DNA from 3 places in the Variovorax humicola genome. Region 3 is predicted to be linked to each of the others. Evidence: predicted binding sites of a transcription regulator. Region 3 holds the regulator's gene; each other region holds the start of a gene.

Region 1 (3,275 bases), on a different contig from region 3:
CCGATGTCCCACCGCGCAAATCCTGACCCTGCTCTTCTTGCCCCGACGAGCACCCCGAAGCCTGTTCGCAGGCACCCGTGGAACCGGCTTTGCCGGGGGTCCGCCGGGTGCGCCCCCTCGAGGGGGAGGGGGAGGCGCCGCAGGCGCTTCGGGGGTGCTTCATCAGTTCGGCAGCGCAAAGACGGTCAATGAACCTCCGAGTTCGGTGTACTGGCTAAGTTCCTTGTAGCCACCCACTGCACCCAGGCCATCCTGGTCTTTTTCAAGCCCGGCTGCCATGCCGATGCCGGCCCAGCCGCCAATGCCCGAGAACACGCCGATGAATTGCTTGCCCTTGTGCTCATAGGTGAACACATTGCCGATGATCCCGGAAGGCGTCTTGAACTTGAACAATTCCTTGTTGATGTTCTTCTTGTCGACGCACTTCAGGTAACCCTCGAGCGTTCCGTAGCACGACAGGCCGCCAGCCGTGTTGAGCGCGCCGCTCCACACCGAGAACTTCTCGGGATGGCTCTGCACGATCTTGCCGGTACCGGCGTTCCAGGCGATGTAGTTGCCCATGCCGCCATGGCTGTTGGGCGTCGGGAACATCGAGAGGGTTGCACCCACGTAGGGTTGGCCGGCGGTGTACTCGACCTTGAACGGCTCATAGTCCATGCACACGTGGTTGGTCGGCACATAGAAGAGCTTGGTTTCCGGGTCGAAGGCAGCCGGTTGCTGGTCCTTGCTTCCCAAGGCGGCCGGGCAGATGCCCTTGGTGTTGACGTCCGGTCCGCCTTGCGCGGTGGAGTACTTCTTGACCACTTGCGGCCGGCCGGTCTTCATGTCGACGTTGGTGGCCCAGTTCACGTCCGGGTCATACTTTTCGGCGACCAGAAGCGCACCGGTCACGCGGTCCAGCGTGTAGCCGAAGCCGTTGCGGTCGAAGTGCACGAGCGCCTTGGTCGGCTTGCCCTTCACGTCGATGTCGGCCAGGATCATTTCGTTGACGCCGTCGAAGTCCCACTCGTCATATGGCGTCATCTGATAGACCCACTTGGCCATGCCGGTGTCGACGTCGCGTGCAAATACCGTCATGGACCACTTGTTGTCGCCGGGGCGTTGCGCCGGATTCCAGGTCGACGGATTGCCCGTGCCGTAATACATCAGGTTGAGGGCCTTGTCATAGCTGTACCAGCCCCAGGTGGTGCCGCCGCCCGTCTTCCACTGGTCGCCCTGCCAGGTCTTCAGCGAAGAGTCCTTGCCGACCGGCGCCATCTTGCCGTCGGTCCAGGTCATGGTCTTGTCGGGGTCGATCAGCATTTCGGCATCCGGCCCGACGCTGTAGCCCTTCCAGACCGGCTTGCCGGAGGTGATGTCGTACGCCGCGATAAAACCGCGCACGCCCCACTCGCCGCCGCTGATGCCGGTGATGACCTTGTCCTTGAAGATGTGCGGCGCGTTGGTGTTGACGGCGCCGAGCTTCGGATCGCCGTTCTTCACGCTCCAGACCACCTTGCCGGTCTTTGCGTCGAGCGCGACCAGGGTGCTGTCGGCCTGCTGCAGGAACACCTTGCCCTCTGCATACGCCAAGCCGCGATTGACCGTGTCGCAGCACATCTGCGGGATCACCGCCGGGTCTTGCTTGGGCTCGTATTTCCAGACGATCTTCTGCGTGTTCAAGTCGATCGCGAAGACCTTGTTCGGGAAAGGCGAGTGCAGGTACATCACGTCGCCGATGACCAGCGGCGAGCCTTCATGCCCGCGCAGCACACCGGTGGAAAAGGTCCACGCGACCTGCAACTTGCCGACGTTGCCTGTGTTGATTTGCTTGAGCGTGCTGTAGCGGTGGTTGGCCATGTCGCCCGCCTGCATCGCCCAGTTCTTGTTGTTGGAGATATTTTTCTCGACATCGGCATTGGCAAAAGCCAGCAGCGGCACGGCGAGTAGCGCCGTGGCCAGGTGACGCCATGAGCGCCAGTGAGAATGCGCAGAAATTCCCATCGAAGTCTCCTTGTTCAGGTCACCAAAGCACGCCCGCACGGGGCAACCGCCGGGCTTTTTAGTAGCCGGCGAGGACACTAAATGCAATTTGCGCGCCTGCTTGAAAACGCATGGATCCAGGTGCCGGCAATAACGGTCCACGACCCATGGACGCCGTGAGGCAGCGTTTTGCGTTAGGGGGAAACCCCATGAATACCTCGCATCCGGGGCGCGAATTTCGATGCGCTGCGGGATGAATTGCGCCAGGTTTCCCTCGCGGATTTCCCCTGTGGCCGGGCTGTCTCGAAACTGTGGCAACCACTTTCGACACAGAGTGTTTCACCGAATATCAAAAGCCCCGGCGCCTGCAATCATCAAGATCTCGTAATTGCATCCCAGGCCAATTGATCGGACCGCAGAAGCGGGGAAGCCGATGGGTCCGGGTATTGCTTGCAACAACAATTTCATGTCACAGACGCCGCACCCGACCACGATGCTCCGCCTCACCGGCCTGACCAAGCGCTACGGCGCCCGGGTTGCCTTGAAGGCCCTGTCGTTGAGTCTGGTGCCGGGGCAGTTCGTGGCCCTGCTCGGTCCCAATGGCGCGGGCAAGTCGACCCTCTTTCAGGTGCTCACGGGGCTGTTTGCCGCGGACGAAGGCGAAGTCGAAGTGGCCGGCCATTCGCTGGGCCGCTCCGCGACGGCGGCACTGCGGCACATCGGCGTTGTCTTCCAGCAGATGTCGCTCGACCTGGACCTCAGCATCCGGCGCAACCTGCTGTTCCAGGCGGACCTGCATGGCCTGCCGCGGCGGCTTGCCAGGCAGCGCATCGAGGAGGGCTGCGCCCAGCTTGCCGTCGATGCCGACCTCGATCGCAAGGTGCGCGAGTTGTCCGGCGGCAATCGACGCAAGGTGGAACTCGTGCGTGCCTTGCTGCATCAACCCTCTGTGCTGCTGATGGACGAAGCCACCGTCGGCCTGGACCCGAAGTCACGCCTCGATCTGATGAAGGCCATGCGTGCCAACGTGAAGGAGCGGGGCGTCTGCGTGCTGTGGGCGACGCATCGGGTGGACGAGGCGGAACAAGCCGACCGTGTGCTGGTGCTGCACCGCGGCGAATTGCTGGCGGACGGCTCCCCGGCCCAGGTGACGCAGGCGCTGGGCGAACCCACGCTGGAGGCGGGCTTCATCCGGCGCACCAGCTGACCGAAGCCATGCGCGTCGCGGAACGAATCAAAGAGACAAGGAACATCGACATGAATGGAGCCTCGGGTTTTCTCGCACGGACCGTGCGCCTGGGCGTGGCGCTGGC
Region 2 (3,275 bases), on a different contig from region 3:
CATCCAGGTCATCGAGGTCAACGGCGCCGCCGCCTGGCAGGGGCTGCAGCGCGTGACCGGCTTCAACATCGCCCGTGCCCTCGTCGACGACCTCATCGACCGCAGGCTGATGCTCGCCGGCGGCGACGCGCATTCGAAGACGCCGCGCCGCGCATGAAGATGAGCGCCGCGGACATCCCCCAGCGCGCGACGCAGCGGGCCAGGGCGTGTTTCCTCGAGGCCTGCGCGCTCGACGTGGCGGTGCGCAAGCCGGGCAACGTGAGCCGGGCATCGCCGGGCCATGGCATGACGGCCGAGATCTTCATCGCCAGCGCCGAGGCCGCTTCCGGGCCGCTGTTCGAAGCCGGGGCTTCGGTGGGCGAGCGCATCGAGGCTGCGACCGAGGCCACGTGGGCGGTGGCCGGATGCAATACCAACCTCGGCATCGTGCTGCTCTGCGCGCCGATTGCATGCGCGATCGACCGCCGGCCCGATGCGGCATCTGCCACGCCCTTGCGCACCGCCATCGAAGACGTGCTTGCGGCGCTCGGCGTGGTGGATGCGCAGGCGGCCTATCGCGCGATTGCCCGTGCCAGCCCAGGCGGCCTCGGCACGGCGCCGGACGAGGACGTGCGGCAGCCGCCGACCGTCGGCCTGCGCGCAGCGATGGCGCTGGCGGCCGACCGCGACAGCATCGCGCGCCTGTACCGCGACGGCTATGGCTTGCTGTTCGAAATTGGCGCGGCCTCGCTTGGTGCCGGGTTCTCGCTGGGCGTCAAGGGAAGGGTTCCCGGCGTCCGCACGACCGCGGCGGTCCAGCGTCTCTACCTGTCGCTGCTCGGCAGCATCGCGGATTCACACATTGTTCGGATTCATGGCGAGGCCGTGGCACACACTGTCATGTCTGCGGCGCAGGGCTGGCTGGCGCGCGCATGCGGCAGCGCCGAACTCGATGCCGATCCGGAATTCGCGGCGTGGGACGACGCGCTCAAGGCCGCGCGAATCAACCCCGGAACGACCGCCGATCTGACGGTGGCGGCGCTGCTGCTCGCGGGCCTGGCAACGCCGCCCTGAAGCGTGCCCTGACGCGTGCCCTGACGCGTGCCATGACGCGTCGTGATGCGCACCTCGCCCGGGTGGCACGGAACGTGATACCCGAAGCCTTGCACTGGCCAGTGGGGCCGGTGTCCTCGTGCCCGGGAACGCATACAGGAGACTGAAGACCATGGCAAAAATTGATCGCATGATGGTGGGTGAATCGTTGGTGGGTGAGGGCAATGAAGTGGCCCACATCGACCTGATCATCGGGCCGCGCGGCAGCCCTGCGGAGAGTGCGTTCGCGAACGCGCTGACCAATCAGAAGGACGGCTTCACCTCGCTGCTGGCGGTGATTGCGCCGAACCTGCTGGCCAAGCCGGCGACGGTGCTGTTCAACAAGGTGACGATCAAGGGGGCCAAGCAGGCGGTGCAGATGTTCGGGCCGGCGCAGCGCGCGGTGGCCATGGCGGTGGCGGACTGCGTGGAGGACGGCACGATTCCGGCGGACGAAGCGGACAACCTGTTCATCTGCTGCGGGGTGTTCATCCACTGGCAGGCCGATGACGACAAGAAGATCCAGGACTTCAACTACCAGGCGACCAAGGAGTCGATCAAGCGCGCGGTGGCGGGTTCGCCCACGGCCGCGGAGGTGGTTGCCAAGAAGGGCAGCGTGAGCCATCCTTTCGCGGCGAACTGAACCGCAGGAAGCTCCGGCCCGGGGCTTCGGCGCCAGTTCCTGACCGAGGTCTCCCATCCAGAGCAACCACCGCGAAGCCACTGAAATCAGCGACGTTGCCGGGCCGGCGCCCGGCGACGCGATGCCGGCCGGAGACTCCCAGCCGCGTTCGCGTTTTGCCTGGTGCGTCACCGGCTCCGGGCATTTTCTGGACGAGGCCATGGCGCTGGCTGCGCGCCTGCCGAAGGTCGACCTGTTCCTCTCGGCCGCCGGCGAGGAAGTGCTCGAGATCTACAAGCTTCCGCTCGACGCGCTGAAGCCGCGCTACCGGGTCTTTCGGGACAAGACCGCCAGCGGCGTGCCGGTGGGCATGCTGTACGACGACGTCTATCACACCGTCGTCATCGCCCCGGCCAGCAGCAACACCGTCGCCAAGTGCGCCTTCGGCATCAGCGACACGCTGCCCAGCAACATGTTCGCCCAGGCCGGCAAGCTCCGCATTCCGGGCATCGTGTTCGCATGCGACACCGAACCCGTGGTCGTGACGAAGTCGCCGCACAAGTGGGTCACTCTGCGGCCCCGGCGCATCGAACTGGACAACGTGGAGCGGCTGCGCGCGATCGATTTCTGCCGCGTCGTCGCTTCGCCCGTGGAACTCGAGGCGGCCCTCGATGCCCGCCTGAAGGAACTCTCGCTCGCATGGAACACATCCTCTTCCTGACAGGGCACCTTGCACGGCCCAGCCTCCAACGGGTGCTGTCCCGGATCGAGCCTGCGCCCTTTACCTGGGAAGTGCGCGACCTGGGTTTGCAGGTGGCCGGGCTGATGACGGCCGACATGATCCGCCGCCGGGTCACGCTGCCGGTGAGCGGCGTCGACCGCATCATCCTGCCGGGACGCTGCCGCGGCGACATGGAAGCGCTGTCGCAGCACTTCGGCATTGCGGTGCAGCGCGGCCCCGAGGAACTGAAAGACCTGCCGCTCTTCTTCAACCGCGCCGCCAGCCCCATCACGCTGGACGAGTACGAGGTTGCGATCTTTGCCGAAATCGTCGACGCGCCGCGTCTGGGCGTTGCGGAGATCCTTGCGCGCGCGGCCCGCCTGCGCGCCGATGGCGCCGACGTCATCGACCTGGGCTGCCTGCCGGAGACGAAGTTCGGTCACCTCGCGGAAAGCATCCAGGCGCTGAAGGCAGCGGGCTTCCGGGTCAGTGTCGATTCGGTCGATCCGGCCGAGTTGCTGTGCGGCGGCCGCGCGGGCGCCGACTACCTGCTCAGCCTGAACCTGGACACGCTGTGGGTGGCGGACGAGGTGTCGTCCGTTCCCGTCCTGATCCCCCGTGTTCCCGCCGACGAAGCCTCGCTGCACGAGGCGGTCGAGCGCATGCAGCGCGAGGGCAGGGAGTTCCTCGCCGACCCGATCCTCGAGCCGATCCCGTTCGGCTTCGCCACCTCGCTCGTGCGCTACCACCGGCTGCGCGAGCGCTTGCCCGAGGCGCCGATCATGATGGGCGTGGGCAACCTGACCGAGCTGACCGAGGCGGACACCAGCGGCATCAACGCGCTGCTGTTCGGCATCTGCG
Region 3 (3,275 bases):
GGATAGGCAAGTACGGCCGCATTGGTGATATAGCCGCCAAGGCCGGTGGTCGCGCCGGTCAGCGTCGCGCCGTTGGCGCAGGTCATCGAAACGGCTGCGCCGACGAGCATCGGCGGACCGCCCGCAGTCCCCGTGACCGTCGTGCCACCGCTACCCGATGGAAGTGGCAGAAAGCCTCCGCCTGCGCCACCCCCGCCGCCGCAGGCAGCAAGGCTCGCCAGCGCAACAGCGCATGCAAGAAGTTTGACGCCGATCGGTTTCGCAAGATTTTTCATCAGAGATTTAAGTAGAAAACGCCGCAGCGCGTTGGTGAGGGACCGCACATGCCACTGCACCGAAGAAGGTGCGGTGCGATCAGCTGATTGTTTTGTGGCCGCCAGGGGCGCCGAGCTTCAGCAGCATGTCGAAGCGAATTTTATGAAACGAAGCAGAAATCGCTCGTGCGAATAGTCACAGTTCGCCACAGATGAGTGTTAACAACAGTCAATACACTATAGTTAACAACAGTTAACGTTTTTGATGTTGCGATGAAATATGACCTGTGCGCAACTGCTCACACGAACTCGTGACTTGGTGGAGCGCCGATCAGGCCGGATGGTCAGGGCCGCGGTGGCGCGTGCCCACATATAGGCGAGCGTGCGGCGAACGCCGGCGAGTCGCCCTAGATGCTGGCCGCCTATGAGCCGGTGAAGCAGCAGGACAGCGCAGTGGCCACGATGTTTCTCGCAGCCCAGGGCGATAAATGGCTTTCAGCTGGGAAGCTGGTTCGCCGCCCCCCGGGGCAAAGTGAAATTCGGAATGTGATGCGCAGATTCCGTTCGAGAGCATGCTTGCCACGAGAACGACCCCTACCACGCGAAATTCGCTCTCTGGATCTTGTTCTGCGGGGCCGGCGAGAACGCCGGCTACATCGCCGTGGAAGTCGCGCGCCTTTAGCTGGTGCCGTAGTTCATGGAAGCGCTGGCCATCAACCGCAAGATGCACATGGCGCGCTGGAACCCGGCCGGCGCCGATGCGCCGCCACGCGGCACCGCCCCCATCATTGCCGACCCGCGCGCAGCTTCTCGTAGATCGCCTGAATGTGGTTGCGCACGTGGCCTACTCGCCACGTCCGCGAAACGACGCCTGACTAAAGCCCTAAAGCGCCTTGCGCAAATTCGCAGGCGCAATCCGCAGCGCCTCGCGGTACTTGGCCACGGTGCGCCGCGCGCACTCGATACCCTGCTCTTTCAGCATGTCGGAGATCTGGCTGTCCGACAGCGGCTTCTTGATGTTCTCGCTGGACACGAACTGCTTGATCAGCGCCCGCACCGCCGTGCTCGACGCATTGCCGCCGGTCTCCGTGCCCAGAGCCGAGCCGAAGAAGTACTTGAGTTCCACCGTGCCGTAGGGCGTCGCCATGTATTTCGCGGTTGTCACGCGGCTGATGGTCGATTCGTGCAGGCCGAGTTCGTCGGCGATCTCGCGCAGCACCAGCGGGCGCATGGCCAGTTCGCCGTGCACGAAGAAGTTCTTCTGCCGCTCGACGATGGCGTTGCTGACGCGCAGGATGGTGTCGAATCGCTGCTGGATGTTCTTGATGAACCAGCGCGCCTCCTGCAGCCGCTGCGACAGCGCCTGACTGCCCTCGCCCTTGTGCGCCTTCAGCGCGCCGGCGTAGATGTCGTGCACGCGCAGCCGGGGCATCACGTCGGGATTGAGCATGACGCGGAACCTGAGCGTGGCGCCGCGACCGGTGCGGGTGACGATCACGTCGGGCACGACCACATTGCGCTCCACGTCCACGAAACGTCGGCCCGGCTTGGGTTCCAGCCGCGCGATGAGCTGCATCGCGGCGCGCACCAGATCTTCGCTGCTGCGCGTGAGTGCGGCCAGGCGCCTGAAGTCGCGGCGCGCGAGCAGGTCCATCGGCAGCTTGCACATGGCGATGGCGACATTGCGGATTTGTGCCTCGTCTTCGGATTCATCGGCACGGGCCAGCGCGCGCAGCTGGATGGCCAGGCATTCGCCGAGGTCGCGCGCACCCACGCCGACCGGCTCCAGGCTTTGCAGCAGGCCCAGCGCCATCTGGAAACGGTGCACCAGGTCGTCGAACTGGTCGTTGTCGTCGCCGGCCAGGCCCGAGGCCAGCGCGGGAAGCGAGTCCTCGAGGTAGCCGTCGTCGTTGAGCGACTCGATAAGAAAGCTCAGCGCGGCGCGGTCGGTTTCGCCGAGGCGCAGGCTGAGCGCCTGGCGGTGCAGGAAGGTCTGCAGCGACTCCTGGCTGCGCGCCAGTTCGGTGGCGTCGGCGCGTTCGTCGTCGCCGAGGTTGTTGGCGCGCGCGGGCGCGTCGCCACCCCATTCGCTGTCGTCGGGCAGCATGTCGACGGTGCCGTCACCGCCCCAGTCGGGCTCGACATCGGAGAGGCCGTCCGCGGACGTGTCGGCGGCCAAGGTGTCTGCGTCGTTCGAGGCGGAGGCGGCGACCGGGCCGTCGGCGCCATTGGCAGTGGAGGGGGCCGCAAAGTCATCGTCGCGCGGCGATGGCGCGTCGGAGGTTTCGAGCCCGAATTCCTCGCGCACGGCTTCTTCGGCGGTGCGCTCGAGGAACGGGTTGTCGTCGAGCATCTGCTCGACTTCCTGGCTCAGTTCGAGCGTCGACAGTTGAAGCAGCCGGATCGACTGCTGCAATTGGGGCGTCAGCGCCAGGTGCTGCGATACGCGCAGCGAAAGGCCTTGCTTCATGCCCAGGCCCCTACATTCTGAAATGCTCGCCCAGGTACACCCTGCGTACCTCGGCGTTGTCGACGATCTCCGAAGGCGTGCCTTGTGCCAGCACATGCCCGTCGCTGATGATGAAAGCGTGGTCGCAGATGCCCAGCGTCTCACGCACGTTGTGGTCGGTGATAAGCACGCCGATACCGCGGCTCTTCAAAAAACCGATGATTCGCTGGATCTCGATCACGGCAATCGGGTCGATCCCGGCGAAAGGCTCGTCCAGCAGGATGAAGCGCGGCTGCGTGGCCAGTGCGCGCGCGATTTCGACGCGGCGCCGTTCGCCGCCCGACAGCGCCAGCGCCGGGGAATCGCGCAGATGTTCGACGCGCAGGTCGGTCAGCAGTTCGGTCAGGCGCTCGTCGATGCGAGCCTCGCCGAGCGGCACGCGATTGCCCTTGGCATCGGTCTCGAACTGCAACTCGAGCACGGCGCGCACGTTCTGCTCGACCGTGAGCTTGCGAAAGATCGATGCTTCCTGCGGCAGGTACGACAGGCCCATGCGCGCGCGACGGTGGATC

What was found. The regulator sigma-54, encoded in region 3, starts transcription at its own class of promoters, with help from an activator protein. The targets are predictions, from matches to a motif close to TGGCANGNAANCTGCTTT.
Region 1: the regulator sigma-54 is predicted to act here: its motif matches at 2,064-2,081, upstream of WKW80_RS12370 (methanol/ethanol family PQQ-dependent dehydrogenase).
Region 2: the regulator sigma-54 is predicted to act here: its motif matches at 1,117-1,134, upstream of fae (formaldehyde-activating enzyme).

What each region holds. Positions count from the first base shown of each region.
Region 1 covers NZ_JBBKZV010000006.1:22,954-26,228, reverse strand. The annotation lists gene WKW80_RS12370 (methanol/ethanol family PQQ-dependent dehydrogenase) at 163-1,983, opposite strand; gene WKW80_RS12365 (ABC transporter ATP-binding protein) at 2,456-3,169, shown strand; gene WKW80_RS12360 (PQQ-dependent catabolism-associated beta-propeller protein) at 3,220-3,275, shown strand, end outside.
Region 2 covers NZ_JBBKZV010000007.1:249,187-252,461, reverse strand. The annotation lists gene WKW80_RS15260 (ATP-grasp domain-containing protein) at 1-157, shown strand, start outside; gene WKW80_RS15255 (triphosphoribosyl-dephospho-CoA synthase) at 160-1,053, shown strand; gene fae (formaldehyde-activating enzyme) at 1,205-1,714, shown strand; gene WKW80_RS15245 (flavoprotein) at 1,836-2,414, shown strand; gene WKW80_RS15240 (DUF6513 domain-containing protein) at 2,393-3,275, shown strand, end outside.
Region 3 covers NZ_JBBKZV010000024.1:56,609-59,883, forward strand. The annotation lists gene WKW80_RS27090 (hypothetical protein) at 1-323, opposite strand, end outside; gene rpoN (RNA polymerase factor sigma-54) at 1,138-2,724, opposite strand; gene lptB (LPS export ABC transporter ATP-binding protein) at 2,735-3,275, opposite strand, start outside.